DNA from 2 places in the Caballeronia sp. GACF4 genome. Region 2 is predicted to be linked to the other one. Evidence: predicted binding sites of a transcription regulator. Region 2 holds the regulator's gene; the other holds the start of a gene.

Region 1 (15,483 bases), on a different contig from region 2:
GGCATCGCGGAAGATCCGACGGAATCGTCTATCGCCTGCCGTCAGGTCGGGCCGATCAAATTCACTCAGCCGCTCAAGCAGAAGACCGATGTCTTCTCCGACCGCATGTCGTTCATCTTCAAGACGCTGCACGTGGTGCGCGTGGTCGACGCCAAACGCAATACGCTCGTCTACTTGACCTACAGCGACCGCATTGCGACCGGCAGCCCGAAGAACAGCGTGACGGCGGTGCCGGTTCCCGAAGGCACGACCATTCCCGTGAAGTGAAGGAAGTGAAGCGATGCGCGCGCCCCGCCGCGCTCACAATGAAGTTGTAAACTGTACGACTTGCCGGCAGGCTGGTTGAAACCGTCACGCGAGCCACGAGCGCCGCACGATCGTACAAGCCCGATGCGTACTGCATGCCTTATCCTCCCGGCGACCGATATGACTGCCCAAGCGCTCGTATTGGCTTATAACGGAGGCACGATTTGAAAGCAGTATCCACCCCCGCGCTGCGGGAATTCGCCGCCGGCGCGCGCGACACCATTCCAATGATGGTCGGCGCCGCGCCCTTCGGCGTCATCTTCGGCACGCTCGTCACGGCGAGCCCGCTCACGCTCTGGCACGGCCAGTTGATGTCGCTCGCGGTGTTCGCGGGCTCGGCGCAGTTCATCGCCATCGGCATGATCGCGGGACACGCGAGCTTCATCGTGATCTGGGCGACGACCTTCGTCATCAACTTGCGGCACGTCCTTTATTCGGCGACGCTCGCGCCTTATGTCGCGCATCTGCCCGCGCGCTGGCGCTGGACGCTGTCGGGTCTGCTCACCGACGAAGTGTTCGCCGTCGCTTATGCGCATTACCAGAAGCGCGCGCCGGGCGAAATCGGCCCGCACTACTTCTTCGGCTCCGGCCTCTCGATGTATCTGAACTGGCAACTGTGGACGCTCGTCGGCTTGCTCTTCGGCGCCGCATTCCCAGGGCTCAAGTCGCTCGGGCTGGACTTCGCGATGGTCGCGACGTTCATCGCCATCATCGTGCCGCAACTGGTGGCCGTGCGCTTTGTCGCGGCGGCGATGGCATCGGGCGTGCTGTCGTTCGCGTGGCAGGACTGGCCATACAAGCTCGGCTTGCTTGCGGCGGTGCTGGTGGGAATCGGAGTCGGCATGGCGATCACGCTGATGGAACGACGCGAGCGTGAATCGAACGGCGATAACCGCAAGGAGCGCGCACGATGACCACATCGAACTATGTGCTGCTGATTCTCGGCATGGCGCTCGTCACGTATCTGATCCGCGCGGCCGTCTTCGTGCTGGGCGAGCGGTTGCCGTTTCCGCCCATCGTGCGCACGGCGCTCGGCTTCGTGCCGGTGACGGTGCTGACCGCGATCATCGTGCCGATGACCGTCTCGCCGCATGGCAACGGCGCGGAAATCACGTGGCGCAACCCGCAACTCGTGGCCGCCGTGGTTGCGGTGGCCGTGTGCGCGTGGACCAGGCGGCCCTTACTTACCATCGGGGTGTCGCTCGCGGTTTTCTTCGTTTGGCAGTTCGTCGTCTTGCGTTAAAGGCTTCTTCGCGCAACGGCTTTCAGAACACCCTCAAGTTCCCGGCTGTAACGCCGTTATCAGAAACGAATGGACTCCGCCGTCGAAGCGGACGCCAAAGGCATTTCCCGCCATCGGGCCATCCGAGCGCGGAACCGGGAACCAACATGCGTCAAATAACCCTATCGTTTCGCGACGAGACCATCGCTTCATTGCATCGCGACTATGAGGCGTTCATGCGCCTGTCGCTCAAGCTCGACCCGCAGTTCGTCACGCCGACGTTCGAGGACTTTCTGCGCGCCAAGCTGCTCGACAATCCGACGCCGCTGACCGAGCAGGCGGTGCAGCGCATGCTGTCGCAAGGCCAGTACGCGTGGGCCAAGCGCGCGCTCGACAAGGAATTTCCGGATGTCGTCGAGATTTTGATCCGACAGGCGGCCGAACACGGTTTCGCGTTCGCGATCCGCTCGGACTGGAACGCCGAGGATCTCGTGAAGGCATCGCGCGAATGGGCGACGGCCATCGTCACCGAGGCGAAGGGCGATGCTTCGCAAGTCGATGTGCTCGCCTCGCAGATCAAGTCAGCCGCGATGGATATCCGCGAAGTCGAGGAGAAGATGCAGACGCCCGCATGGCGCCTCGCCGATTCGCTGCGTCAGCGCACCTATGAGACGAAGATCGCGGTGGAAAACAGCGTTGGCTCGAATGCGCGCGAGAAGCTCGGTGAATTGCGCTGTCTGCTGCGGCTCGGCATTTTTTATGGGTCGATTCAGAAGCAGGAAGCGCAGCAGGTACTCGAATACATTCGCTCGCTGCGGCCGGAGTTGTTTGTCGATGAACCTTATGATGGGTTCACGCGGTTTGCCGCATGGCTACGGAGCATCTTTGCGCCGGCGCCGCGCGTGCCGAAGACTTCGCGGGCGCAGCGTTAGGCGTGGACCGGGCGCCGCTTACCGCTAATCCCACATCCCCTTCAAGCGCGCCGCGATATCGATCTTCGCCTTAGCCGCGGCCGCGAGTCCCGCCGCCGTCGGCGCGGCGGCGACCGGAACCGGCGGCCACGCGGTGGCTTCGAAGTTCTGCATCAGATGCTGCGGAATGAAGCGCGTGCGTTGCGCCCACACGTGCCGGTCGCCCAGATGCGTCTGGTTGTGCACGTAAAAGCGCTGCGGCGTGACGATATGCAGATCTTCCTTCGCGCGCGTCATCGCTACATAAAGCAGCCGCCGCTCTTCGTCGATTTCCTCGTCGCTACCCGTGCCCAGATCGGATGGAATGCAGCCGTCCACGCCGTTCAGCACGAAAACATTGCGCCATTCCTGCCCCTTCGCCGAATGGATTGTCGAGAGAATCAAATAATCTTCGTCGATGAGAGGCACGCCGGACTCGTCGCTGGTCGCATCGGGCGGATCGAGCGTGAGTTCGGTGAGAAAGCGCTCGCGCGTGGGATAGGTCGACGCGATGCTCTCCATCTGCAATACGTCGCCAATACGGATGGCCGCGTCTTCGTGATTGCGTTCGAGATGCGGCTCGTACCACCGGCGGATCATTTCGAACTCCGCCGGCCAGCCGCTCTCGCGGCCGCAGAGTTTCGCCATCAGGCCGACGAAACGCGGCCAGTCTTCGCTGGCGCGGGCGGGCGCATGGAAGGCGGCAATCGCATTCGATGAACGTTCGGCTTGCGCCACGCTGTCCAGCAGCCGCCCGGCGATGGCCGGCCCGACGCCCGGCAGCAATTGCGCCACGCGAAAGCCGGCGACACGATCGCGCGGATTTTCCGCCCAGCGCAATACGGCGAGTACGTCCTTGACATGCACGGAGTCGAGAAACTTGAGCCCGCCGAACTTCACAAACGGAATGTTCTTGCGCGTGAGTTCGATTTCGAGCGTCGCGCTGTGATGCGCCGCGCGAAACAGCACGGCCTGCGACTTGAGCTTCATGCCGCCCTCGCGCGCCTCCAGCACTTGCTCGACGATATAGCGCGCCTGATCGGCTTCATCGGCGACACTCACCACGCGCGGTTTTTGCGCCGATGCCTTGTCGGTCCAGAGGTTCTTCGTATAGCGCTCGGTGGCCATGCCGATCACCGCGTTGGACGCTTCGAGAATGGGCTGCGTCGAACGATAGTTGCGATCGAGCGTGACGGTCGCGGCGGGCGGGTCGAAGTGCCGCGGAAAATCAAGGATATTGCGCACCGTCGCGCCGCGAAACGAGTAGATGGACTGCGCATCGTCGCCGACGACGGTGAGGCCGCGGCCGTCCGGTTTCATCGCCAGAAGAATGGTGGCCTGAAGGCGGTTGGTGTCCTGATATTCGTCGACGAGCACGTGATCGAAGCGGCTCGACAGATCGGCGGCGATCGTCGGCTCGGCCGCGAGATGCGACCAGTAAAGCAAGAGGTCGTCGTAATCGAGCACGCTTTGCGTCTGTTTGGCCGCGACGTAGGCGGCGAAGAGACGCTTCAAGTCCGCCTCCCACTCGCGGCACCACGGATACGACTGATCCAGCACGTTGGCAAGCGAGGCGCCCGTGTTGACCACCCGCGAATAAATGCTGAAGCACGTGGACTTGGCGGGAAAGCGCTTCTCTTTCGACGATAACCCGAGTTCGTGGCGCACGAGGTTCATGAGATCGGCGGAGTCTTCGCGGTCGTTGATGGTGAACGACGGCGCGAGCCCGACGAGATCGGCGTAATCGCGCAGCAAACGCGCGCCAACGCTATGGAACGTGCCTGACCACGTGAGACCTTGCGCGATGGCGGCCTTGGTGCCCAGCGCGTTCATGGCGATGCGCGTGACGCGACGCGTCATCTCGACGGCGGCGCGGCGCGAGAAAGTAAGCAAAAGGATGCGATGCGGGTCGGCGCCTTTCACCAGCAGATGCGCGACGCGGTGCGCCAGCGTGTTGGTCTTGCCAGACCCCGCGCCCGCGATGACGAGAAGCGGCCCGCCGCAGCGGTTGGGTTCATCGGCGCCGAATTCGACGGCGTGGCGCTGCGCCTCGTTGAGCTTGGCGAGATAGGCGACGACCTGGGCTTCGGCTGCGTCGGCGGTGGCGGTGGCGGTTTCTTCAGGGAGCGTCAGCACGGGAAGAGGCGCAAAAAAGTGTGACGTGTACTGTATATCCATACAGACTGGAGACGCAAGGGTTTGCGCTCACCGATTGGTTGGGCAAAAAAAACGGCCCAGCGGGTTGCACCCGACTGGACCATTCGCACTACCCGAACAACCGTCCTGCTAATCCGCCTTCTTCGCGTTCTTGAGCTTCGCATCCGCAGCCGCTTCGTTCGCTTCCGACTGCGCTTCGGTTTTCTTCTTGTCGGCCTTGGCCTGAGCGACGGCCGCGTCCTTGTTGGCCTCGGCCTGCTTTTTCGATGCCTTCTTGTCCGCGCTGCTCGGCTGCTGATCGCTCGTCGTCTGCGCGAACGAAACCACTGAGACGCTCGCAAGCGTCCCGGCAATCACGGCGGCCAACACTGCATTCTTCGATCGAGTCATGGTGTGTCCTCCCTTTCTCAAGCCTCATGAAGCGCGCGCCACGGCACTGCGGCGCGCGTCCAACGCATCGAAATCAATGCTGCAAGCCCGTGTCCTTCGGCGTGTTGGATTCCGTCGCGTTCAACTCATCCTTGGCGGCGTCCTTATCCGCCTTGCGATTGATCTTCGCGTTACGCACCTGCTCCTTGTACTGCGCCTTCGCCTGCTTGTTCGCGGCCTTCAGGTCGGCCTGCGAAGCCTTCTTCGATGCCTTGTACTCCGCGTTCGCCTCGGCGTTCGCGTTGCGGCGCTGGACCAGCGGATCGGTCGGCGCAGGCGCGACGAGATTTTGCGGCGCAGGTGTCGCCGGTTGTGCCGGCACGGCGTCCGTGGTTTGGGCGAAAGCGCCCGAAGCGGCGGTCAGGGCAGCGAATGCGGTGCCGATCATCAGATTTCGAGTCTTAATCATGAGCGAGGTCCTCTCTTGGTTTAAGCGTCGGCGGCCATGAACTGCGATGACGCACGACTTTTGTCGATTGGAAAGATGACCGAAGCTGTATCGATCAAACTATCGGACTCGGCGATGCGCGTCCAAGTTCGACGAACCGAGTCGTTGTTACCGACCGTTTCATCTGGCTACAATTGCCATCGTGCCTGCCTTCAACACGATGACAGCGCGCGCCGAAGTCCGTCATGCACCAGCACGGCGCGTGCCCAGCTATTGAGGGCGGCTACTGGTTTATCATTGACGCCTTCGCCCCGAATCCATCTCGAATCCACCTCGAATCAACCCGAGTAATCTCCGCGCCCGTCATGCCACCGCTTCAATTCACCCTTACGGGCGACTACGTCGAACTTCATAACCTGCTCAAGCTGATGGGGCTCGCCGACAGCGGCGGCTCCGCGAAAGCGCGCGTTGCCATGGGCGATGTCCGCGTCGACGGCAAAGTCGAGATGCGCAAGACCTGCAAGATTCGCGCGGGTCAGGTCGTCGCGCTCGATGGTCAGAAGATCCAAGTCCGCGCGCCGGAATAAACCGTCGCCACGAATGGCCGCTCAAGACATGCAATCCCATTTCACGCGCGCGGCGGCGCATCCGCCGAGTTTTTCGCGCCATGCCGTCGATACGGCGCGGCTCGCGGCGCCGCTCGCCATCGCGCAACTCTCGCAAATGGCGATGGGCGTCACCGACACCATCCTGCTCGGCTCGTTAGGCCCCGATGCGCTCGCTGCCGGCGGCCTGGGCGCGAACGTGTTCTTCGTGATCGTGACGCTGCTGCAGGGCGTGCTTACGTCCGTCAGCGTATCGGTGGCGCATGCGCGTGGCGCGAACGCCGAACATCAGGTGCCGGGCATCTACTGGACGGGGCTCGTGTTGTCGGTGCTGCTTGCGGTGCCCGCGTTCGTGCTCCTGAGCTACGCCGAGGCGATTCTCCTCGCGTTCCATGAACCGGCTACGCTCGCCCGGAATGTCGGTGAGTATTGCGCCGTGCTGCGCTGGGGCACGCCGGGCAGCCTCATCGGCATTGGATTGATGCGCGCGTTTCTGCCGGCTATCGGCGCGGCGCGCAGGCTTTTGTGGGTGTCGATCGGCGGTGTGTTCGTCAACGGTTTCCTCAACTACGGGCTGATTCACGGCGCCTGGGGCCTGCCGCGCGAAGGGTTTCTCGGTTCGGCTGCGGCGACCACGATCACCATTTGGGGCATTGCGCTCGCGCTCGTCGCGCTGTTGCATCTGCGGCCGCGCTATCGTCATTTCGTCGTCGCGGCGCGTCCGCGCATGCCGCTCATGGGCGAACTCTTCGGCATCGGCTGGCCGGTCGCCATCACGTATGGCGTCGAATCCACGCTGTTTCTCGCCACCGGCCTCATGGTCGGCTTGCTTGGCGAAGCGCCGCTCGCCGCGCACCAAATCGCGATCAACGTGGCGTCGGTGGCCTTCATGGTGCCGCTTGCCATCGGACAGGCGGCGAACGTGCGCGTGAGCTATTGGGTCGGCGCGGGCGTGCCGCTCGCGGCGCGTCATGCGGGCTTCGTCGCGCTCGCGCTCGGCGTCGGCTTCATGGTGCTGTCGGGACTCGTGCTGATTACCGTGCCGCGCGCGATCGTCGGGCTGTATCTGCATCTCGGCAATCCGAAAAACGCGCAGACGGTTGCGCTCGCGGCCTCGCTGCTGGGTGTCGCCGCCGTGTTCCAGATCGTCGATGGCATGCAGACGGTCGGTTCCGGCTGCCTGCGCGGCCTCAAGGACACTCGCGTGCCGATGCTCGCCGCCGCGTTCGGTTACTGGGGCGTCGGTTTTCCGACGGGTTATGTGCTCGCGTTCCACTTCGAACTGGGCGCGAAGGGCTTGTGGTGGGGCCTCGCGGCGGGGCTTGCGAGCGTCGCCATGCTGATGACGCTGCGTTTTCATCGAATCAGCCGGCGGATGGTCGAGACGGGAAGCGTGAAGGTTGCGGATGGCGCGACCGCGCCGGTTCACGGCCCGACCTGAGCGCGTAGTTCGAGCAAATAAGCATCACAACCGCTTTCCCACATACATAGCACGAATCCTTGGTTGGAGAGACCAGCAGGCATTGTTAGGATGAACCCGTCTCCTCCTTGAGACTCCAGTGACAGGGGTTCAAGCCCGCTCCACCCGAGCGGGCTTTTTTTCGTCCGCGCTCCGGCGCCGATACGCGGGTTCGCATACTGCCTTTCCGGGCGAATCGTCCAATTTCCCATAGAATATTTTCGAGACCAGCACCGGCGAGAACGGTAATTGCTACGTCGCGAAACCGAGCATCGGCATCGTCATGAATGCCGGGCCGTATCGAGACCACGAAAAAGAGGAATGACAGTGTCGCGAAACCGGGGAATGGATGAAGCTGCCATCGGTGCAAGTGCAAGTGCAAGTGCAAATGCAAGAACGAGCAGCACGAGGAAGATTTCGAGTCGCACCGCGCGCCTCTTCGCAACGCTTGCACTAACGGCACTTTGCGCCGCTTGCGCGACACGCCCGCCCGCCACGGCGTTCGATCGCCCGGTGAGCCAGGCATTGCCGGCCAGCGAAAGCACGCCGCTCGGCGACGCGCTCGCGCCGCTCGAACGCAAGCACCCGGACCAGTCCGCCGTGCGTCTCCTGCCAAGCGGCACGGAAGCGCTGCAGGCGCGCATTGCGCTCGCGCGCGCGGCGACGAAAACGCTCGACATGCAGTACTACATCGCCGAGGAAGACAACACCGGCAAGCTGCTGCTCGCCGCCGCGCTCTACGTGGCGGACCACGGCGTGCGCGTGCGCATGCTCGTCGACGACCTGAACTTCAAGGACATCGACCGCATCATGGCGGCGCTGAACACGCATCAGAACATCGAGATTCGCGTGTTCAACCCATACGGCAGCGCGCGCGAGAGCTTCACCGAACGCACGCAGAACTTCTTCTCCAATGTCGATGGCTTCACGCGCCGCATGCATAACAAGGCGATGATCGCGGATAACCAGATCGCCATCGTCGGCGGCCGCAATCTCGGCGACGAATACTTCAGCGCGAGTCCGACGCTGCAGTTCCGCGATCTCGATGTCTTCACCGCCGGACCCATCGCGCAAAAAGTCTCCGCGAGTTTCGACGACTACTGGAACAGCGCGCTGTCGTATCCGCTGCGCGTGTTGAACAAGCAGAAATTCGACGCGTCCGAGCTAGACAAGACGCGCGACGATCTGCGCGCACACTGGCGCGCGCAAGCCGAACCGCTCAATGCCAAGCCGCTGAACGCGACGCCGCTCGCGCAGCAGATCGCGCAGGAAGATCTGGAACTCGTGTGGGCAGAGACCGAGTTCTGGGCCGATTCGCCGTCGAAGATCGAGAACCCGAGCGAGGACTACAAGAGTCCGCCGATGGCGCGTCTCGCCGACCTGCTGAAGAGCGCGCAAAGCGAATTCCTGATTCTGTCGCCCTACTTCGTGCCGCACGATGCAGGCGTGAAGGCGCTCGCCGATGTCACGCGGCGCCACGTGCGCGTCGCCGTGCTGACCAACTCCCTCGCCGCCACCGATGCCGTCGCGGTCCAGGCGGGCTACGCGCCGTATCGCATTCCTCTGCTGCAAAACGGCGTCGAACTGTACGAATTCAAGCCGATTCAGATTCAGGGCGAAGGCCGTCCGCGCGCCGGGCTGTTCGGCTCGCAATCGCGCGCGAGTCTGCATGCAAAGGCGTATGTCATCGATCGGAGTATCCTCGTGATCGGCTCGATGAATCTCGATCCGCGCTCGGCGCTGCTCAACACCGAACTCGCGCTCGTGATCCATAGCCAGCCTATCGCCGATCAGACCGCGAAGCTGTTCGATCGAGGCATCACGCCCGAGGTGAGCTATCGCGTGGAACTGGCGAGCGCGGCGGTCATTGCGAGTCTGCAGCGCACCGGTTCGCCGCAATCCGGCCTCGTCTGGACGACGAAGGGCAAGGACGGCATGGTCACCTATAACTTCGATCCCGAAGCGGGCTTGTATCGAAACGTGATGACGGGCCTCTTCATGCTGCTGCCAGTCGACAAGCAGTTGTGAAGCGGGCGGCTCGCATCGGCACCGAATCTGACTCTCGTAAGGAGCTTCAAGCAATGACACAGAACGCAAAGGGCGATGTACGCATGGAGAAGGACACGTTCGGCGAGATTGCCGTGCCGAACGACAAGCTTTGGGGCGCGCAAACGCAGCGCTCCTTGCAGAACTTCAAGATATCGACTGAAAAGCAGTCGCCCGAGCTGATCACGGCGCTCGCTATCGTCAAGCACGCAGCCGCCGACGTGAACGAAGAGCTGAAGGTGCTCGACGCCAAGAAAGCCAAGGCGATCAAGGAAGCCGCGCAGGAGATCATCGACGGCAAGCATCCGGACGAGTTTCCGCTCGCCGTGTGGCAGACGGGCTCCGGCACGCAGACCAACATGAATCTCAACGAGGTGATCGCGAATCGCGCAAGCGAGCTGCTCGGCGGTGAGCGCGGCGAAGAGCGCCTCGTGCATCCGAACGACGACGTGAATCGCGGACAGTCGTCCAACGACGTATTTCCGACGGCCATGCATGTCGCCGCCGCATTTGCCATCGTCAAGCATCTCGTGCCGGCGCTCAAGACGCTGCGCGACACGCTCGACAAAAAATCGAAGGCCTTCGCGGATATCGTGAAAATTGGCCGCACGCACTTGCAGGACGCAACGCCGCTCACGCTCGGCCAGGAATTCTCAGGCTATGTCGCGCAACTCGATCAGGGCATTCGTCACGTCGAGGCAACCTTGCCGCATCTGTATCAGCTTGCGCAAGGCGGCACGGCCGTCGGCACGGGGCTCAATGCGCATCCGCAGTTCGCGGTGAAGGTCGCGGCGGCCATCGGCAAGCTGACCGGCCTGCCGTTCGAAACCGCGCCCAACAAATTCGAAGTGATGGCCGCCGCCGATGCGCTCGTCGCCGCGCACGGCGCGTTGAAGACGGTCGCCGCCGGGCTCATGAAGATTGCCAACGACATCCGCTGGCTCGCGAGCGGTCCGCGCTGCGGCCTGGGCGAACTTTCGATTCCGGAAAACGAGCCGGGCAGCTCGATCATGCCGGGCAAGGTCAATCCCACGCAGTCCGAAGCCGTGACCATGCTCTGTTGTCAGGTTTTCGGCAACGACGTGGCGGTGAACTTTGGCGGCGCGAGCGGCAACTTCGAACTGAACGTGTTCCGGCCGATGATCGCGCATAACGTGCTGCAGTCCGTGCGTCTGCTCGCGGATGGCGCGCTCAGTTTCAACGACAACTGCGCGGTCGGTATCGAGCCGAACGAGAAGCGTATCGAGAGTCTCCTGAACGAATCGCTGATGCTCGTGACGGCGCTCAATCCGCATATCGGCTACGACAAAGCCGCGCAGATCGCAAAGAAGGCGCACAAGGAAGGCACGACGCTGAAGGAATCGGCGCTGGCGCTCGGACACGTGACCGAGCAGCAGTTCAATGAATGGGTCAAGCCGCAGGACATGGTCGGCAACAAGTAGCTTGTCGATCGATCACGAAGCCCGCGTGCGCATGCGCGGGCTTCACCGGTCAATGCGCTTCAAACCTTCCCCGCCGCGACCTCTTCCGGCTTCAGTTCGACGATAGCGTCGAGCGCATCTTTCACGTCCATCGCATAGCGCGCGAGACGCTTCTCTTCGTCCGATTCCGGCACGAACGCGGGCACGGGCGTCGGTTGACCTTTTTCATCGACGGCGACGAAGACCATCAGGCAATCGGTGGTCTGTTCGAGCTCGCCGACTTTCGGATCGCCCGCGTGCACGGAGATGTGGATATGCATGCTGGTGCGCCCGGTCGCCACCACGCGCGCGCGTAGTTCCACGAGATTGCCGACGAGAATCGGCCTGCGAAAGCGGATATTGCCGACGCTCACCGTTACGGCATACCGCCCGGACCACATCGCCGCGCATGCGTACGCGGTTTCGTCGATCCACTTCATCAACGCGCCGCCGTGCACCTTGCCGCCGAAGTTCACCGAAGTCGGTTCGGCGAGAAAACGAAACGTGGTTTCGGCGCGGCCCGCGCGAAGGGCGCCGGGTTCGGCGGGAGCGAAAGTGGAAATGGGCGTATTCATGGGCGTTCCGTTTTATCGAAGTTGCACGCGCTCTTCAAGGCGCATACGCCCAATTATAGGGTCGGCAAAAAGCTCGGCTAATTGTGCACGGTCACGCCTTCGTCGATGGTGCCGTACATCGTGATGCTGCCGCCGCCCGCGCCCGCCGAAGAAGGCCCGCCCGCGCATCCGGCGACAAGCGCGATCAATCCGGCGACGACGGTGACTGTGATGAATCTGATCATGCGAACTCCTTGCTGCCGCGAATACCGATACGAAGGGCTATTCTAGCGCCGGCTGCGGATGCATCGACGTTTCACCGGGCAGTGAAACATCGCGTGCGATTGCGCGCTAGAGTATCTGAAACGGTTCCGGAGAAGCGCCATGAACTCAAGCCCCGAAGACTCTCGTTCCCGCCACTTTCCCGGCCTTTCGCGCATTGGGGCGTTGCTCGCCGATCCGGGCCGCGCGGCCATGCTTTGGTCGCTGATGGACGGCACCGCGCGCCCCGCCGGCGAACTCACGATGATCGCGGGACTCTCGCCTTCGGCGGCGAGCGGACATCTCACGCGTCTGACCGAAGGCGGGTTGCTGGCGCTGGAAGTGAGCGGGCGGCATCGCTATTACCGGATCGCGACCGCCGATATCGCCGCCGCGATCGAAGCGCTCGCCAATCTCGCGCGCGCGAGCGCGCCGGAGCGCGAGCCGCAGCGGCCGCCGAGCGCGGTGCCACTCGACATGCGCTACGCGCGCACGTGCTACGACCATCTGGCGGGCGAACTGGCGGTGCGTGTCTTCGATACGATGATCGCTCGCGACTGGCTCGCCGCAGACGGCGCCACCGAACTCGAAGCCACGAAAGACGGCGCGCAGGCCTTCGCGCAACTGGGTATCGACCTGACGGCACAGCGGGCGCGCCGCAGACGTTTTGCGTGTACGTGCATCGACTGGAGCGAGCGGCGGCCGCACTTAGGCGGCGCGCTTGGCGCGGCGTTTCTCGACGCTTGCGAAGCGCATGGCTGGATCGAACCGACATCGAAACGCCGTGTGCTGCGCGTAACGCCCTCAGGACAGCAACACTTCCAACAATTTCTGTCGATGCGCTGAGCCAAACAAAAACGCACGGTTTTGAGCCGTGCGTCTTTGCGTCCTGCATGAGAAAGCGATAATCAAACCGCCATCGGCGCCTTCAAAGCTTCATGGTGTTTATAACCTTCGAGCGCAAAGTCTTTCGGCTCGATTTGTTCCAGCCATTCCGGTTCATAGCGTTTCGTGACAGCGTAATCCGGCACGCGATCCGAAATGATGAGCTGGGGACTCGGAAAAGGCTCGCGCTTCAATTGCTCGTTCAGCATATCGAGTTGATTCTCGTAAATATGCGCGTCACCGATGAAATACGTGAACCAGCGCGGCTTGAAACCGGTCAGCCGTCCGACGAGATGCAGCAGCGCCGCGCCTTCGGTCAGATTGAACGGCGTGCCGAGCCCGACATCGTTACTGCGGATATAAAGACACAGCGAAATCTCGCGCGTCGTTACGTTCGGGATGAATTGATACAGCAGATGACACGCGGGCAAAGCAATCTCGTCGAGCTTGGCCGGATTCCACGCATGAAAAAGAATGCGCCGGTCGGTGGGACGCTCGATAATCGTATCGAGACATTGCCTCAACTGGTCGATCGCCTTATACAGCAGCACCTGCTCGCGGCCGTTTTCGACGAAGCTCGTCACCAATTGATAGCCGCGATTGGTGGCGTCGGCGATCTGGTCGCCCGCGCAGGCATCCACGAGCTTGTAGGCGGGCCATTTACGCCATTGCACGCCATACACGTCGCCGAGATCGTCCTCGCCCTGGCGATACGGATTCTCGAGCCACTGCGGATTTTCATTGGCGTTCGCGTCCCAGACCTTGCAACCGAGCGCGCGGAAGTCAGCGGCGCTCTTCGAGGCACGCAGAAAGCCGACCATTTCGCCGATCGCCGACTTGAACGCGAGCTTCTTCGTCGTAACGGCAGGGAAGCCTTGTTGCAAGTCGAAGCGCAACATCGCGCCCGGAATGCCGATAGTGCGGATGCCCGTGCGGTTTTCCTGCCACGTACCGGTATCGAGAATCGTCTGGACGAGCTCGAGATACTGTTTCATTCGATGATCCTTGGAGGCGCGACGCGCCTGAGCGAATGCCGGCGCAAAGAAGCAATTTTACCAAGCGCAGCGCGCGGACGCTCTTCGTGACACAAAAGAAACGGGCGCTTGAAGCGCCCGTTCGAATGTCCTGCCAAGCCTGAGCCTTAGCCGCGCGTGGCGTGCTCCGGCGGCGCATCCACCTCGATATGGCGCATGCCATGCGCACTCAGCAACCGATACAGCGTGACGCGCGAGATGCCGAGTTCGTGCGCGGCATCGCCAAGACGCCCGCGATGACGCAGCAATGCGAGTTCGATGGCTTGACGTTCCGCCGCCTCGCGCGCTTGCGCAAGCGACACCGGCGCCACTTCGACGTATTCGCCCAATTCGAGATCGCGCGCGGTGATCTGCCGCCCTTCCGACATGACGATGGCACGCCGCACGCGGTTGATGAGCTCGCGCACGTTGCCCGGCCAGCCGTAGTTGTGGATCGCGGCGATGGCGCACGGCGAAAAGCCGCGCAGACGCCGGCTTGCGTCCTTCTTGAAGCGATCGAGCATGTGCTTCGCGAGCAATTCGATGTCTTTACCGCGCGCACGCAGCGGCGGCTCGTCGATCTGCAACACGCACAGGCGGTGATACAAGTCGGCGCGAAAACGCCCTTCGATCATCGCGGTTTGCATATCGACGTGAGTCGCCGAGATGATGCGGACATCGACGGGCGTCGAACCGTGACCGCCCAGACGCTCCACCTTGCGCTCCTGCAGGAAGCGCAACAGGCTCGCTTGGCTTTCGAGCGGCAGATCGCCGATTTCATCGAGGAACAGCGTGCCGCCGTTGGCCGCTTCAACGCGCCCGATCTTGCGCTGATTTGCGCCCGTGAATGCACCGCGCTCGTAGCCGAACAGCTCCGATTGCAGGAGATGCGCAGGAATCGCGCCGCAGTTGATGGCCACAAACGGTTGATCGCGACGCGCGGAGCGCTCGTGAATGGCAACCGCCGTCAGTTCCTTGCCCGTGCCCGATTCGCCCGAGATGAACACGGGCGCGTCCGTCATGGCGACTTTGCGGATGGAGCGAAACAGCGCCAGCATGGCGTCGCACGATCCGACCATTTCGCCTTCGGCGCGGCCCTCGCTGCGCGAATCGTTCGATGCCGCGTCATGCAGCGCGACCATGCCGTAGGCGTGTCCCACGGAATCGACGATGCGATCGTTCGAAGTCGGCATCGTGACGTAGTCGAAACAATAGTCGCGAATCAGCCGGCGCACGGCGGCGTCTTCCAGTTGTCCGGAAACGGTGGCGGCGACCCAGCCGACGTTCGTCATGGTCAACGACGACTCGAACGCCGCCAATTCGTGAGACTCGAAGTGACTCGACAAGTCCAGCAGACCACCGATTGCCATATCGCTACGCAGGGCTTTCTTCGTGTCGCGCGCGCTCGCCACGATTTCGATTTGCCAGCCGCGTTCTTCGAAGCGCGCGCATAGCATCTCGCTGGGATCGCGAGTCACATAGATAAGTTGCCGCCGAGCGACGTCCATTATTCAGATCCTTTCTTCAACATTCGTTGAAAAGGTCGCGTAGTTCAGGCTCTCGCTGCATGCAGGAATCAATGTCCTCGCGCTGTGTGGCGAGCGGACTCGCGTTTCGATTCGTTGCCTCCGGGAACGACGCATCTGGCGCCGTGAACCCTTCCACGAATCCCTATTGACCGATTCTGCGCCATTTTCGAGAGACTACTATAACCCATAAACCCCGCAAACAAATATCGTCAAGGCCCA
Region 2 (15,483 bases):
TCGGCGCGCTGCCGCCCGATGACTGGATGGGCCACGAAGACGTCACCATGACGGGCACGTCCGCGACGTACGCCGCGCATGCCGTGGCGTTACAGCAGCTCGAACTCGATCTCGCGCTCATGCCGCTGGCGGCATCGGCAACTGTAGATGGCGCACCACGCACGGAGTGGCTGGAATACTCGGCGGCGGGCGTGGCGACGGTCGGCAGCGATCATTCCGCCTACAACGAACTGGTGACAAACCGCTGCTCGGGGTTGTGCGTAGAGGCGGAATCGACCGAGAGCTGGATCGATGCAATCGCGCGTCTCATCGACAATCCCGCACAACGACGCGGATTGGCCCGCACCGCGCAGGCTATCGTGTACAAGAGCGGTTCGGTGCAGTCCCAACTGTCGCGCTATCACGAGGTTTTTCTGCGCTGCCTGGGTCTCAATCCGGGCAAGACCTCCGTCACCGCGCCGGAACGGATTCCAGCCGTGTTGATCCTTGACGCGCAGGGCGACGCGCAAAAGGTTCAGCACAGCCTGAAGCTACATGCGAACAGCCCGCACAAGGATCATATGGTCGTCGTGCTGACTACACAGCAAGGCGCTCTGCCCGAATGGGGCGACGATCTGCGTTATCTGCACGCAACGGCGAGTGAATTCTGCGGCGCCATGGAGCAGATCTGCGGGCACGACGAATTTGACTGGAAGGTGGTCACCGAAGCAGGCGTCGCGCTGCTCTAAGGTTCATGGCGGGAGCGTGGCGCAATACGCACGTTCCCGCTTCTTCCACGCGCTCGTCGTCCCCCACCCAAACCCCATCCCCGCCAACCATCTCCGATACGCCACCGACATCCGGTCGCACTTCTGATGCAACTCCGCATCGAGCGCGAGCGGCAGCAGCTTCGGCCATTGCGACTCCACGATCGGCGTGTCCTGCAGCAGAATCTCCATATTGAAGTCGTACAGCTCCTCGTCGCTGTGCGAAGTCTCGCCTTCGTGAATGGAAACGAGCCACGCGCGGGTCTCGGTCTGCGTCACGGGCGACGCCACCAGCATGATATGCAGTGCGCCCATTGCCCCCGACGCCATCTTCGTGAGCTTCGCAACCAGCGGCCGCTTCACGCGATAAACGTAATCCATCATCGCGCCGCCCTGCCCCGGCAATCCCGCCGGCTGCCAGAAACGGCACTGGCGCGCTTCGAGTCCGTCTGCGCTTTCCACGACTTCATAGTCCGGCACTTCGGTATGCGCATCCTCGCCGAGAATGCCCACGTGCACGAACGAAAAATGCGCCATGTCCAGGAAGTTTTCGACGACACGCGGCGCGGACGACTTCACCGTCTGCGGCGCAAGGTTGATGCGCCGTCCGCCCGGAATGGCGGCTTCGGGAAAGAAATCGAGCGCGTGCGCGGGCTCGCCGAAGCACATCCACACGACGCCGTATTTCTCCCCGGCGACGAACGCGGTGGCGCACGCGCGTTTCGAAGGCCGAAGCGACGGATTCGACGGAATCAGCACGCACTGACCAAGCGTGTCGTAGCGCCAGCCGTGATACGGACACACGAGCTGATCGTTCGTCACCGCCCCCAGCGACAGTTGCGCGCCGCGATGCGGACAGTAGTCACGCCAGACATGCGCCACGCCTTCGGCATCGCGCCAGACGACGATGCGCTCATCCGCCACGATGAACGCTCGCGTCGAACCCGCCGGCACGTCATCGCCATTACAGACCGCCAGCCATTCGCCAGCGAGAGAAAAGTCGTCGCTCATAGCACTGAAGCATCCGCAGAAAACGCCGTTAATCATCTGTCCGAGATGCGTTCTTACACGATTCACAGCAGCTTGGCAAAACGTTGCAAAATACCAGTCGTCGGAGACGAACATCGCGACGGGGCCGCAATAAGACAAAAGCGCGACAGCAAAGACACGCGCAAAAGACCATAACAGCAAGAAATCACCACCAGGGGTTCAGTATGGAGCAGGCGCATCAACCGGCACGCCGGGCCTATGCCTTCGCATGGTCCGGCAACCGGAATCCCGAACGCGAGCAAGCCATGCTGCGTATCGGGATGGGAGCGGCAGTTCTGCTGGCTTATGCGGTGTATGCGTGGCGGCACCCTTCGGCCAACGCGTCGTTGATCACGCGATTGATCGCGCTCTACGTGTCCTACGGTGCAATCACACTATTGCTCGTCAGCCGGATGATGGCGCTGTCCAACGTCCGGCTCGTCATCACCACTATCCTCGATCAGGCGTTGCTCGGCGCCATGCTCTTTCTCTGCGGCACGCTCGCCTTGCCGCTGCTGTGGGTGGTGTTCTGGTTTCTGATCGGCTCGGGATGCCGCTACGGCAAGCGCACGCTCGCCATTTCGTGCGCAATGGCGCTCGTCGCGATCGTCGCGCTGGCGTTGTGGCAACCGTGGTGGGTGGCAAACCGCGCCGCCGCGCTCGGGCTCGCGCTGAGCGTGCTGGGCGCGTCGGTGTATCTGAGTGTACTGGTCGACAGGCTTGGCAGCGCGAATCGCGTGCTGGCGCGGCAGGCATCGACGGACCCGCTCACGGGCCTCTATAACCGTTACGCGCTCGAACAAACCGTGAATCGCGCGATGTCCGCGCCCGAAGCCGCCGACGCGAATACCAGCGCACTGCTACTGATCGACCTCGACGGCTTCAAGGGCGTGAACGATACCTACGGTCACGCAGTCGGCGACGTGCTGTTGCAGTCGTTCGCGCAATTGCTTGCACGGCGCATGCGCAAGACCGACACCATCGCGCGGCTGGGCGGCGACGAGTTCGTCGTGCTCGCGCGCAACATGCGCGATCGCAGCGCGGTGCTCACGCTCACCGATGGCATCCATTCGGCGCTCGCCGACCTCACGCTGGTGCAGGAGCGGCCAGTGAGCGTATCGGCGAGTATCGGCGCCTGCTTGCTGTCGAGCGCGGCAGAAGCGCATGACGCCGATATCACCGCCGTGCTGAGAGCCGCGGATCGCGCGATGTATCGCGCAAAGAGTCTCGGCGAAGGCAAGACGGTGTTCGCCGAGGCGCGCGACTTCGAGATGCATTGAGCGCATCCGAGCGCATTCGAGCGCCTTTGCGAAGGCAAAAGCAAAAAGCGCGCGGCCCCGGTTCGGGGCTTCGCGCGCCTCTACAACTCGGAACTCAAGCCTCGACGCTAGTCCACGACTGTTCCCGCAGCTTCGCACGCAAACGCGCCACGGCCTGGCTATGCAACTGGCACACGCGCGACTCGCTCACTTCCATCACCGCGCCGATTTCGCGCAGGTTGAGGCCCTTCTCGTAGTACAAGCTCATGAGCAGCTTCTCGCGCTCCGGCAACTTGTCGATGGCTTCGATCAGCGCGCCGCGCAGACTGTCGTCCAGAAGCGCCGACAGCGGGTCCGAACGATCGACGCAGTAACGGTCGAGGAACGGCTCGTCGTCCGCCGAGCGGTCGAAGTCTTCGTAATAGATCAACTGGCTGCCGTGCAAGTCCTGCAGCATCGACTGATACTCGTCGAGCGGCATCTTCATGTGCTCGGCGACTTCGGTCTCGCTGGCCGAACGGCCAAGGTTCTGTTCCACCTTGTGTACCGCCGACTCCACTTCGCGCGATGTCTTGCGCATGCTGCGTGGCAACCAGTCGTTGGCGCGCAACTCGTCGAGCATGGCGCCGCGAATACGCTGACTTGCGTAGGTTTCGAACTGGGCGCCCTGATCTTCCTTGTAGCGGCTAGCCGCATCGAGGAGGCCAATCATGCCGGCCTGGATCAGATCATCGAGATCGACGCTCGCCGGCATTTTGGCGACGAGCTGGAGTCCGAGGCGGCGAACGAGCGGCGCATATTTCGTAAGCACGTCGGACTGCGAGAGTTTGCCTTGGGCGTTATACATCCTGTTCACCTTTCAATATCACATCGACGCCGTGCTGCTCATTGCATGATCGGAAAACGCCGCCGCTCGGTGCGCCGCTTTCCGTCCGCTTTCACCAGACTCGCCAACCGGAATATGCGCGTCGTACTGGCTCGCTTCGTCGCCGCGCGAAAACGGCGCGGGACGCATCGGCCAGTGCAGCAGCTCGGCTGCGATGTAGCGGTAGTCGCGCGCCGCGGCCGTAGCCGGAAACGCTTCCACCGCACACCGAGAGAGCTCCCTCGCCCGAGCGACGCGCGCATCCTCGGACACATACCCTGCCTGCACGAGCGAAACGGCCAGATAACGGCTCGCGACACCCGAGAGGTTGTCGAACGCGACCGCTGCATCGGCTGCGTCCTGCACGTGATTCATCAGCACGCGGAACTGGCCGATCGCGTGGGCGTAGTGCAAGCGCTTCATGCACGCATACGCCTCGGTGATCGCCGACGCGGCTACCCGCGTCACTATCAGAAAGTCATGCGCCTGCGCCGCGAGCGACGAGAGCGCGCCATTACGATCGAGTTGCGCATCGATCAGCACGATATCCGCGGGGCCGTCGAGCAGCGCGCGTGCTTGCGCCGCGTCGTGGCTGATACGTTCATCGCGCGGGGCGGCGATCAGCGAAAAACCCATCGGCGTGCGCACTGCGACATCCTGCAGTTCGCGACGGCCGGACATCACCGCCGAGAGCGCGCCCGCGCCATCCACACCCGCCATGCGGCTGACCGAGCCCGCGTTATGCCGCTCGTCGATGACGAGCACATCCTTGCCATGCACGGACAACGCCGCGCCGAGGTTCACTACCGCCGACGTGCAACCGATGCCCGCCGGTCCGCCCACTACAGCCACCACGCGAGAACTGGCGCGCGTCAGCAGCCTTCTCAGGCCTTCAGCCTGATCGAGCACGAACTTATCCAAAATGGACTCCATGCAGTTCGGTCGTGGCGCGTGCGGACAGTGCGGACAGAAGCGCCGGCACATCGTCGTCTTGCGGCACGAAAGGCGAGCCATCGCGCGGAATGCAGAACGCGCTCTTGATGAGGAAACGCTTGGTTGCGACGTACAAGTTCTCCGGCACCTTCTGACCGGTCGATACGTAATGCACCGGCAGCTTGTAGCGGATGACCGTATCGAGCACGCTGCCGAGGTTGGTCGCCTCGTCGAGCTTGGTCAGAATGCAGCCCGCGAGCGGCGGCTGGTCCGGCGCACTCTTGTAGGCCTGCACGACTTCGTTGAGCGTGTCGCCGTGGCTCGTGGCGTTCAGCAGCAACAGGCGTTGCACCGGCTGACCCGTGCCGCACAGCATCGCGATCTGGTCGGAGACCGTGCGATCGCGCTGGCTCATGCCGATCGTGTCGATCAGCACGATATGTTTGTTGCGCAGTTCGGAGAGCGCGAGTTGCAGGTCGGCGCCGTCCTTTACCGCGTGCACCGAGACGCCGAGAATCTTGCCGAAGATGCGCAGTTGTTCATGCGCGCCGATCCGGTAGCTGTCCGTCGTCAGGAGCGCGACCTTGCTGGCGCCGAAGCGCATCACGCAGCGCGCCGCGAGCTTTGCCGTGGTCGTCGTCTTGCCGACGCCCGTCGGGCCCATCAGCGCGAACACGCCGCCGCGTTCCATCAACGCGTCTTCGCTCGGCATCACCGGCAGATTCGATTCGAGAACTTGCTGCACCCATTCGAGCGCGTTTTCCACGTTCTCCATCGACGGCATGTTGTCGATCACCATGCGCACGAGTTGCGCGGAGAAACCGGCGGCGAAGAGGCGCTTGGTCAAGGCCGAGTTGGTCGGGTTGCGGCGCTGGCGGTCGCCCCACAGCAAACCCGAGAAGTGCTCTTCCATCATCTCGCGCATCGACGAGAGTTCGTTCATCACCGTTTCGTTGACGACTTGCTCCATGCGCGTGCGGATGGCTTCGGTCACGACGGCTGCGGCATTGGCCGGCAAGCCTTCGAAATTGCCCGATGCGGCCGGCGCTTCGTCGGCGGGTTGCGGTGCTGCGTTGATCTTCTGTGCGGCGCGGCGTGCGGCGACTTGCGCGGCTTCACGCGCCCAGTCGGGCGTTTCGATCTTTGCGTGCGCTTGCGCGGCGGGTGCGGCAGGCGCGGCGGCAACCGGCTGCGCGGCGGCTTGTGCACGCGGCGCTTGCTGGCGCGGTGCGTCGGCTGCCTTGACCGATACCGGCACGCCCATGCCGCGTGCAATTGCGGCAGACGGCGTCAGCGGCCGGTTCGACGGCACCGAAGCCTGTTGCGCGATACGGCGCGCATGTTCGATCAACCACGGATTGGAATCGGCCATCGTGCGCGGTGCTTCCATGCGCTCTTCGTCGGCTTGCTCGTCGAAATCGTCGGCGTCGGCGGTGTTGCCGAAGACGGAGGAGAAAACATCGCCGCTGGCGTAGGGGTTCATCGGAGAGCTGGGAGCGGCGGCCTGCTGCTTCATCGCGGCGGCTGCGGCTTGTGCAAGCGCGGCGCGCGGCGTGGCGCTGGCGAACGGCGCGGCGGCGGCTTGTTCGCGTGCGGCCTTCGCGGGCGAGATCGAAGCGAGATCGCTATCCGCGACACCGACGATTTCCACCGATCCATCGTCGAGCGTGCGGTTGGACAACACCACGGCATCGGGTCCGAGCGCTTCACGGACCTGGCGCAGAGCGTCACGACTGTTCGCGCCGATGAATTTACGAATGTTCAAACTGGCCCCCGATGAGGATAGATGCAGCGATATTTGCGAGGCGAGCACCCTTTGGTTATTTCCGTGCCCGCTTTTCAGTGAAGCCATTATTGCGAAGATCACTTCGGGCCTATCGCTGGATAAAGGGTGTGAAAGAGGGGTATTTCGACTGATGGAAACAACCCGGCCGTGCGGATTGCGTCGCGCGTCATGCGGGAAAAAATGCCGGTCTGGCACGATCGACGCGACGGGACGAGAGATGTCGCTTGCCGGTTGGTCCGGCTGTGAGGCGCGCGGCGGCAGGCGCGTCGCGCGCCAAGGCGGCCGGACTGCATCAGCCAGAGTCCCATCCAGCGGCGTAAGCTACGGTCTGCGGCTCGAAACCCGGGCTCACCGATGCTCACTGACAAAGGAGACTTGTTCGCATGGCATCCGCTTCTCATGGCCAGACCACCGGCGCGCGTCTGGTTGTCGATGCGCTCGTTCATCACGGTATCGAACGCGTGTTCTGCGTGCCGGGCGAGAGCTTTCTCGCCGTCCTGGATTCGCTGCACGACGAAACCAGCCAGATACAGACGATCGTCTGCCGCCACGAAGCCGGCGCGGCGAACATGGCCGAGGCAGTCGGCAAGCTGACGGGGCGTCCGGGCGTGGCTATCGTCACGCGCGGGCCGGGCGCGACGCACGCGTCCATCGGCGTGCACACCGCTTTCCAGGACTCGACGCCGATGATCCTGCTGATCGGCCAATGCGCGCGGGATCACATGGATCGCGAGGCGTTTCAGGAAATCGATTATCGGCGCATGTTCGGGCAGATGGCGAAGTGGGTCGCGCAAATCGACGATCCGCGCCGCGTGCCGGAGTATCTGAGCCACGCGTTCCATGTCGCGACGGCGGGACGTCCCGGCCCGGTCGTGCTGGCGTTACCCGAAGACATGCTGACCGAAGCGTGCGACGCGGCGCCGCCCGTGCCGCGCTATCAGCGCGTCGCGGCGGCGCCGTCGCAGGCGCAGATGGAGCGCGTGCGCGAACTGCTCGCCAACGCGAAGACACCGTTCGTGATCGCGGGCGGCAGCGGCTGGACCGCCGAGGCGACGCAGGACTTCGCGCGCTTCATCGAGCGCTGGCAGTTGCCGGCGGGATGCGCGTTCCGCTATCAGGACACGCTGCATAACGAGCATCCGAATTACGCGGGCGATGTCGGGCTCGGCATCAATCCGGCGCTGGCCGCGCGCGTGCGCGAAGCGGACGTGCTCTTCGTTCTCGGCCCGCGCATGGGTGAATCGACGACGGGCGGCTACACGCTGCTCGACATCCCGAAGACGAAGCAGACGCTGATTCACGTGCATCAGGGCGCGGAGGAACTGGGCCGCGTGTATAGCGCCGATCTGCCGATCGTCTCCGGCATGCCCGAGATTGCGTCGATGCTCGCCGCGCTCGAATCGCCCGCGCAGATCGCGTGGTCGGGCAGCGCCGAGACGGCGCACGCCGCGTATCTCGAATGGCGCAAGCCGCGCCCCATGCTCGGCGATGTCCAGCTCGGCGAGATCATGCGCACGCTTTCTGAGCGCCTGCCCGAAGACGCGATTCTCACCAACGGCGCGGGCAATTACGCGACCTGGCTGCATCGGCATTATTCGTATCGGCACTTCCGCTCGCAAGTTGCGCCGACGAGCGGTGCGATGGGTTACGGCGTGCCTGCGGCCATCGCGGCGAAGTCGCTGTATCCGCAGCGCACGGTGATCGCGTTCGCGGGCGATGGCTGCTTCATGATGTCGAGCCACGAACTCGCCACGGCGATGCAGTACCAGCTGCCGGTGATTTTCGTGGTCGTGAACAACGGGCAGTTCGGCACGATCCGCATGCATCAGGAGCGGCACTATCCGCATCGGGTCCATGGCACGGGGCTGACGAACCCCGACTTCGCGGCTTATGCGCGCGCGTTCGGGGCGCACGGCGAGCGGGTCGAATCGACGGAGCAGTTCATGCCGGCGTTCGAGCGCGCTGTGAGTTCCGGATTGCCCGCGGTGATCGAGATTCGGATTCCGGCGGATCAGAGCACGCCGGGCGCGACGCTCGAACAGATTCGGGAGCAGGGGAAGCGCTGAGGGCTGGTTCAGCCGGTTAGCCCCGTCCAAACGAAAACGGCCCGGTCGCACACGACCGGGCCATCCAAAACAGCCACTAAACCTTACTTCCCACCCACGCTCTGCAGCGTCGTCCACTTCCCGCCAACGACCTTATACAGCGTGATACCGCCGTTTTTCAGATCGCCCTTCGAGTCGTACGCCAGATGCTTCGTGGTCACGCCTTGCATGTCGGTCTTGGCAAGCAGCGGCAGATACTTTGCCGGGTCCGTCGAGTTGGCCGCCTTCATTGCGTTGAACATGGCCATTGCGCCGTCGTAGGCGTACGGCGAGTACGTCTCTACGTCTTCGTTGAAGCGCTTCTTGTACTTCGCCGTGTAGTCCGCGCCGCCAGGCATCTGGTCCATCGGCAGGCCGGCGAGCGATGCCACCGTGCCATCGGCCGCGTCGCCCGCGATCTTGATGAACGTGTCGGTCTTGACCATCTCGCCCGCCATCAGCGGTGCACGAAAGCCAAGCGTCTTCATTTGCTTGGCCATCGGCGCGGCTTGCGAATCCGCGCCGCCGTAGTACACGAGGTCAGGATTCGACGACTTGATCTTGGTCAGAATCGCCTTGAAGTCGACAGCCTTGTCGTTCGTGAATTCGCGCACGACGATGTTGCCGCCCGACGCCTTCGCTGCCTTCTCGAACTGGTCGGCGAGACCCTGGCCGTAAGCCGTGCGGTCATCGACGATGGCGATCTTCTTCACTTTCAGCGTCTTCACCGCGAACTCGCCCGCGACCGAGCCTTGCTGCGTGTCGGACGTCATCATGCGGAAGGCCGTCTTGAAGCCTTGCGTGGTGTACTCCGGCGCGGTTGCCATCGCGATTTCGGGGATGCCGGCGTTCGCATAAATGCGCGATGCCGGAATGGTCGTGCCCGAGTTGAAGTGGCCGAGCATGCCCTTGATGCCGTCGTCGACGAGCTTCTGCGCGACGGTCGTGCCCGTGCGCGGGTCGGCCTGATCGTCCGCCGAATCGAGCACGATGCGAACCGGCTTGCCGCCGATCACCGGCTTCGTGGCGTTGAAGTCCTCGACCGCGAGCGTGATGCCGTTCTGGAAATCCTTGCCGTAGTGCGCCTGCGCACCGGTCATCGGCCCGGCGAAGCCGACCTTCACATCTTCTGCTGTTTGCGCGAACGCAGTCCCCGCGAGCGACAGGCCGGCGAGCGTCAGGGCGGCTGCCAGCTTGTTCATCGTGTGCTTCATAGCTTCTCCTAGTACCAGTGTGAATGGCAGCTCGTCGCCGGGATCGCCGTGCCTGCTGCCGTTTGTTTGAATCGAGCGCGAGAGGATACTTCTCAACCGATCGTCATCAAATTCGCATTGCCGCCCGCCGCCGCCGTGTTCACGCTCACCGAGCGTTCCGTCAGCAGACGTTCGAGCGCATAGTCTTCGCCGTCATGATCAGCATCGGCAAATGTTCCCGCCGCCACGCCCTGCACCGATACGATCGGTCCCGGGCGCTTCGCGACTTCCTTCACGAGCGACAACAGTTCATCGCTGTCGCCTTCGAACAGCACGGCGTCGAACTCCGCCGCCGCGTCTTTCCTGACCGCCGCATACGGCTTGAGCGATGCCGGCAGCGACGCCGCCAACTGCTCGCCCGCCGAACCGGCGAACAGCGCCTTGTTGCCCGTTGCCAGCACGGCGGCAAACTGCGCCCGCGCGCCGCTCGGGGTTGCCGCCACGCACAGCACCGTGCCGCGCGCGCCGAGCGTGTACGTGTTGCGCTCGCCGGTCGGACCGGACAGCACGGCCGTCGCGCCCGCGAGCACGTGTTGCAGATAACCGTCGCAACGCGCCGCGGTCTGCGGATCGCGTTCGCCGATGGACCAGTCGCGCAGCGCCGTGAGAGCGGCGGTCGGGGCATCGGCGGATGCCGCCTTGTCCACCACGAGCGCGCTTGCCAGCGACTTCGGCAATCCAGTGGGACGCTTGGCCAGCAAGCGCTGCAAGTACAACGCGCCGCCCGCCTTCGGACCCGTGCCCGACAAACCTTCCCCGCCGAACGGCTGCACGCCGACCACCGCGCCGATCACATTGCGGTTCACGTAGATGTTGCCCACGTGCGCGCGCGAGATGACATGCGCGATGGTTTCGTCGATCCGCGTATGGATGCCGAGCGTCAGTCCATAACCGGTCGACCGAATTTGGTCGAGGAGTTTATCAAGAGACGAACGGCGGTAACGCACCACATGAAGCACCGGGCCGAAGACCTCGCGCTTGAGTTCGTCGATGCCGTCGAGTTCGATCAGCGTCGGCGGCACGAATGTGCCTTGCGCGCAACCGTCCGGCAGCGGCAGTTGCACGACCTTGCGGCCCTTCTCGCGCATCTGCGCAACGTGCGCGTCGATGCCGCGTTTCGCGTCGGCATCGATCACGGGACCGACATCCGCCGACAGCCGGTCAGGATTGCCCACCGCGAGTTGCTTCATCGCGCCGGTCAGCATTTCGAGCGTGCGATCCGCGACATCGTCTTGCAGACAAAGAACGCGTAGCGCCGAGCAGCGTTGACCCGCCGAGTCGAACGACGACTGCATGACGTCCGCGACGACCTGTTCCGCAAGCGCCGAGGAATCGACGATCATCGCGTTCTGGCCGCCGGTTTCGGCGATGAGCGGAATCGGGCGGCCGTCCGGATCGAGCCGTTCGGACAGCGTCTTGTTGATGAGGCGCGCGACTTCGGTCGAGCCGGTGAACATCACGGCGCGCGTGCGCGGGTCGGCGACGAGCGCTGCGCCCACGGTTTCACCGTTGCCCGGCAACAGTTGCACGGCGCCCGGCGGCACGCCCGCTTCGCGCAGAATGCGCACGGCTTGCGCGGCGATCAGCGGCGTTTGCTCGGCTGGCTTCGCGAGCACCGGATTGCCAGCCGCGAGCGCCGCCGCGACCTGACCCATGAAAATCGCGAGCGGGAAGTTCCACGGGCTGATGCAGACCACCGGTCCGAGCGGACGATGCGTGTCGTTCGAAAATTCCTCGCGAATTTGTGCGGAGTAATAGCGCAGGAAGTCGATAGCCTCGCGAATTTCCGATACCGCGTTCGCGAGCGACTTGCCCGCTTCGCGCACGACGAGGCCCATCAGCGTGTGCATCTGCGCTTCGAGCAAGTCGGCGGCGCGCGTGAGGCAGTCGGCGCGGTCATCGACGGGCGTCGCTTGCCAGATCGGCGCGGCGGCCACGGCGTTGGCGATCGCGGCGCCAACTTGTTCCTTCGACGCTTCCACCACCGTGCCGACGAGATCGCGCAGATCGGCGGGATTGCGAATGTCGCGTGCGACGCCGTTGTGCGGATCGTCGCCTTCGAGCATCGGCTCGGCGCGCCACTGATGATTCGCGCTCGCGAGCAACGCCGACGACAGCGACGCCAGGCGATGCTCGTTCGACAAGTCCAGACCCATCGAATTGGGCCGCTCGTCGCCGTACAACTGACGCGGCAGCGGAATCTTCGCGTGCGGCGCGCCGAGCGGCACGATCTTCTGCGCTTCGTCGATCGGGTCTTCGACGAGATCCTTCACGGGGATGGATTCATCGGCAATACGGTTCACGAACGATGTGTTCGCGCCGTTTTCGAGCAGACGCCGCACGAGATACGCGAGCAGCGTTTCGTGCGTGCCGACCGGCGCATACACGCGGCATGGCCGGTTCAGCTTGTCGCGGCCCGTGACTTCTTCATAGAGCGGTTCACCCATGCCGTGCAGGCACTGAAACTCGTACTGGCCGGGATAGTAATTCTGTCCCGCGAGGTGATAGATAGCCGACAGCGTGAACGCGTTGTGCGTCGCGAACTGCGGATAGACGGCATCCGGCGCGCCCAGCAGTTTTTTCGCGCAGGCAAGATACGAGATGTCCGTATAGATCTTGCGCGTATAAACCGGATAGCCTTCGAGTCCGTCCACTTGCGCGCGCTTGATTTCGGTATCCCAATACGCGCCCTTCACGAGACGAATCATCAGCCGATGCCGGCTGCGGCGCGCCAGGTCGATCAGGTAATCGATCACGAACGGGCAGCGTTTCTGATAACCCTGCACCACGAAGCCGATGCCGTTCCAGCCCGCGAGCGCCGGGTCGAAGCACAGCGCTTCGAGCAGATCGAGCGAGATTTCGAGGCGATCCGCTTCTTCCGCGTCGATGTTCAGGCCAATGTCGTAACGACGCGCGAGCAGCGCCAGCGCGCGCACGCGCGGCAGCAGTTCGCTCATGGTGCGTTCCTGCTGCGAACGCGAATAACGCGGATGCAGCGCCGAGAGCTTGATCGAGATGCCCGGGCCTTCGTAGATGCCGCGCCCGCCCGCCGCCTTGCCGATAGCGTGAATCGCCTGCTCGTAGGACGCGTAGTAACGCTGCGCGTCTTCCTCGGTGGTCGCTGCTTCGCCCAGCATGTCGTAGGAATAGCGGAAACCGCGCGCCTCGAACTTGCGGCTGTTCGCGAGCGCTTCGGAGATGGTCTCGCCGGTGACGAACTGCTCGCCCATGAGGCGCATCGCCATGTCCACACCCTTGCGGATCAGCGGCTCGCCGCCTTTGCCGATCATGCGCGTCAGCGCCGACGACAAACCGGCTTCGCTATTCGTCGTGACGAGCTTGCCGGTGATCATCAAGCCCCACGTCGCCGCATTCACGAACAGCGACGGCGCCTGGCCCATGTGCGAACGCCAGTCGCCCTTGCTGATCTTGTCGCGGATGAGCGCGTCGCGGGTCGCGCGGTCGGGAATGCGCAGCAGCGCTTCGGCGAGACACATCAACGCAACGCCTTCCTGACTCGACAGCGAGAACTCGTGGATCAACCCTTCCACGCCGCCGCCCGTACTCTTCGCGCGCAAGGCTTCGACGAGTCTGGTCGCGAGCTTTTCGGTATCGGCGGAAACGCTGGCCGGCAAGCGCGCTTGTCCGATCAGGAACGGCACGCATTCGGGTTCCGGGCGACGATACGCCGCCGTGATCGCCGCGCGCAACACCGACTGCGGTTGCACGTTCTGCGCGAAATCGAGGAAAGGTTGCGGCGCGCTGTCGTCATCGCCCTCGACGGCTACGGTCTCGCCCGCTTCGCCCGAGCCGTTCGTGCCCGAGAGTTCCGGCGGAAGCTGACCATGCTCGATACGCTCCAGATAGGCGAAGATCGCCTGCTTGATGAGCCAGTGAGGAGTGCGCTCGAGCCGGGTCGCGGCATCTCTGAGCCGTGAACGCAGCAGATCGTCGACTTTGACGCCAAGGGTTGTGCTCGCCATGATTCCTTCGTTTGCCGGACGTGCTCACCCGGCCGTAGACCTAAAAGTTGGCGAATCGTACTCCGCTGAAATAAAAGGTGCAACCGACAATTTCGAGAGGGTTGCACCATGTTGGAACCCTTGTGGGACAAGGCTTTGCGGGATGCAACGCCGAACGGACATTGGCGGAAATCACCTAGTAGTTTCCCTAGGCGTTTTTATTTTGGGACATGCCCTAAGTAATTGCCCGAGTGCAGCCGATATAAACGCCATGCGCGCCGTCGGCGCCACATTCCGCGGAGGACCACCGCGGGGCTCTCGGAGAATAACGAGCATGAGCACTTGGATGGTGATAGCCAGCGTTTGGGTGATGTTCGCAGTGTGCGTCGTCTTGTTTGTGCGAGGCGCATCGCCGCACGTAGGCCGTTCGGACGATCTGCACGACGACCTCGAATCCGCATCTGGAAGCGCCACGCGCGCCGAGTATTAGACGTCCAGCGGATCCACTTCCACGTTCCAGCGCAGTACGCCCTTCAGCGCGCGCAACGCCGGTTGCCACGCGCGCAGGGCGGATTGCAGCGCAGCCCGCGAGCTGCTTTCGAGCAGCAATTGCGCGCGGTGCACGTTGAACACTTTCACGATGGTCAGCGGCACGGCATCGTAGACCGTCACGCGGTCCGCGCCCGGCAAGGGCGCGAAGGCGGCCGCCGCCTGCCCGAGAAACGCCAGCGCCGCTTCGAGCGTGCGGCCTTCCGCGCGCAGCATGGCCTGATAGACGAATGGCGGCAGACGCGCGTCGCGACGTTCCGCGAGCGTCGCGTTGGCGAATCCCACGTAGTCCTGCCGCGATAACGCCTGATACAGCGCGTGACGCGGATATCGCGTCTGAATCATCACTTCGCCGGGAAGTCCGGCGCGACCCGCGCGGCCGCTCACCTGCGTCAGTTGCGCGAAAAGCCGTTCGCTTGCGCGAAAGTCGTGAGAAAAAAGCGCGGTGTCGGCGTTTAGGACACCCACGAGCGTCACACGGCGGAAGTCGTGGCCCTTCGCAATCATCTGCGTGCCGACGAGAATATCGACCTCGCCTGCATGGACATCCGAGAAAAGCGCCTGCGCGCTGCCCTTGCGCCGCGTGCTGTCCGCGTCGATGCGCAACACCCGTGCGCCGGGAACCACGCTCGCGAGTGTTTCCTCCACGCGTTGCGTGCCGCGTCCCATTGGCGCGATATCGATGTTGCCGCATTCCGGGCATGCCTTTGGAATGCGCGATTCCCAGCCGCAATGGTGACAGCGCAACGCGCGCTCGGGCTTGTGAAGCACGGCGTAGGCGCTGCATCGCGGACAGCCCGCGACCCAGCCGCAGGCGTCGCACGACAGAATCGGCGCATAGCCGCGCCGATTCAGGAACACGAGACTCTGTTCGCCGCGTTCCAGACGCGCCTTCAGCGCTGCGATGAGCGGGCCCGACAAGCCTTCCACGGACGCGCGCCCGCGCTGCCTTTCCTCTTCGAGATCGATGAGCCGCACGCTTGGCAACGCCGCATCAGCGACGGCGCGGCGCTTGAG

What was found. The regulator FliA, encoded in region 2, starts transcription of late flagellar genes. The targets are predictions, from matches to a motif close to CTAAAGTTTNNNNNNNNNNNGCCGNTA.
Region 1: a site for FliA is predicted at 1,582-1,608, ahead of NCR40_RS09685 (DUF4088 family protein). Genes of this name have one in related genera too.

Annotation. Positions count from the first base shown of each region.
Region 1 is NZ_JALQDW010000007.1:317,209-332,691, forward strand. Features, by position in the region: gene NCR40_RS09670 (CreA family protein) at 1-267, shown strand, start outside; gene NCR40_RS09675 (AzlC family ABC transporter permease) at 534-1,220, shown strand; gene NCR40_RS09680 (AzlD domain-containing protein) at 1,217-1,549, shown strand; gene NCR40_RS09685 (DUF4088 family protein) at 1,696-2,460, shown strand; gene NCR40_RS09690 (ATP-dependent helicase) at 2,485-4,614, opposite strand; gene NCR40_RS09695 (hypothetical protein) at 4,765-5,025, opposite strand; gene NCR40_RS09700 (hypothetical protein) at 5,099-5,473, opposite strand; gene NCR40_RS09705 (RNA-binding S4 domain-containing protein) at 5,818-6,039, shown strand; gene NCR40_RS09710 (MATE family efflux transporter) at 6,068-7,498, shown strand; gene NCR40_RS09715 (phospholipase D family protein) at 7,862-9,544, shown strand; gene fumC (class II fumarate hydratase) at 9,598-11,004, shown strand; gene NCR40_RS09725 (acyl-CoA thioesterase) at 11,064-11,597, opposite strand; gene NCR40_RS09730 (hypothetical protein) at 11,675-11,821, opposite strand; gene NCR40_RS09735 (ArsR/SmtB family transcription factor) at 11,961-12,683, shown strand; gene NCR40_RS09740 (thymidylate synthase) at 12,746-13,717, opposite strand; gene NCR40_RS09745 (sigma-54 dependent transcriptional regulator) at 13,864-15,243, opposite strand.
Region 2 is NZ_JALQDW010000014.1:147,361-162,843, forward strand. Features, by position in the region: gene NCR40_RS13245 (glycosyltransferase) at 1-728, shown strand, start outside; gene NCR40_RS13250 (Rieske 2Fe-2S domain-containing protein) at 732-1,757, opposite strand; gene NCR40_RS13255 (GGDEF domain-containing protein) at 1,961-3,055, shown strand; gene NCR40_RS13260 (RNA polymerase sigma factor FliA) at 3,150-3,881, opposite strand; gene NCR40_RS13265 (MinD/ParA family ATP-binding protein) at 3,900-4,820, opposite strand; gene flhF (flagellar biosynthesis GTPase FlhF) at 4,813-6,597, opposite strand; gene NCR40_RS13275 (thiamine pyrophosphate-binding protein) at 7,002-8,684, shown strand; gene NCR40_RS13280 (branched-chain amino acid ABC transporter substrate-binding protein) at 8,768-9,916, opposite strand; gene putA (trifunctional transcriptional regulator/proline dehydrogenase/L-glutamate gamma-semialdehyde dehydrogenase) at 10,009-13,938, opposite strand; gene NCR40_RS13290 (primosomal protein N') at 14,404-15,483, opposite strand, start outside.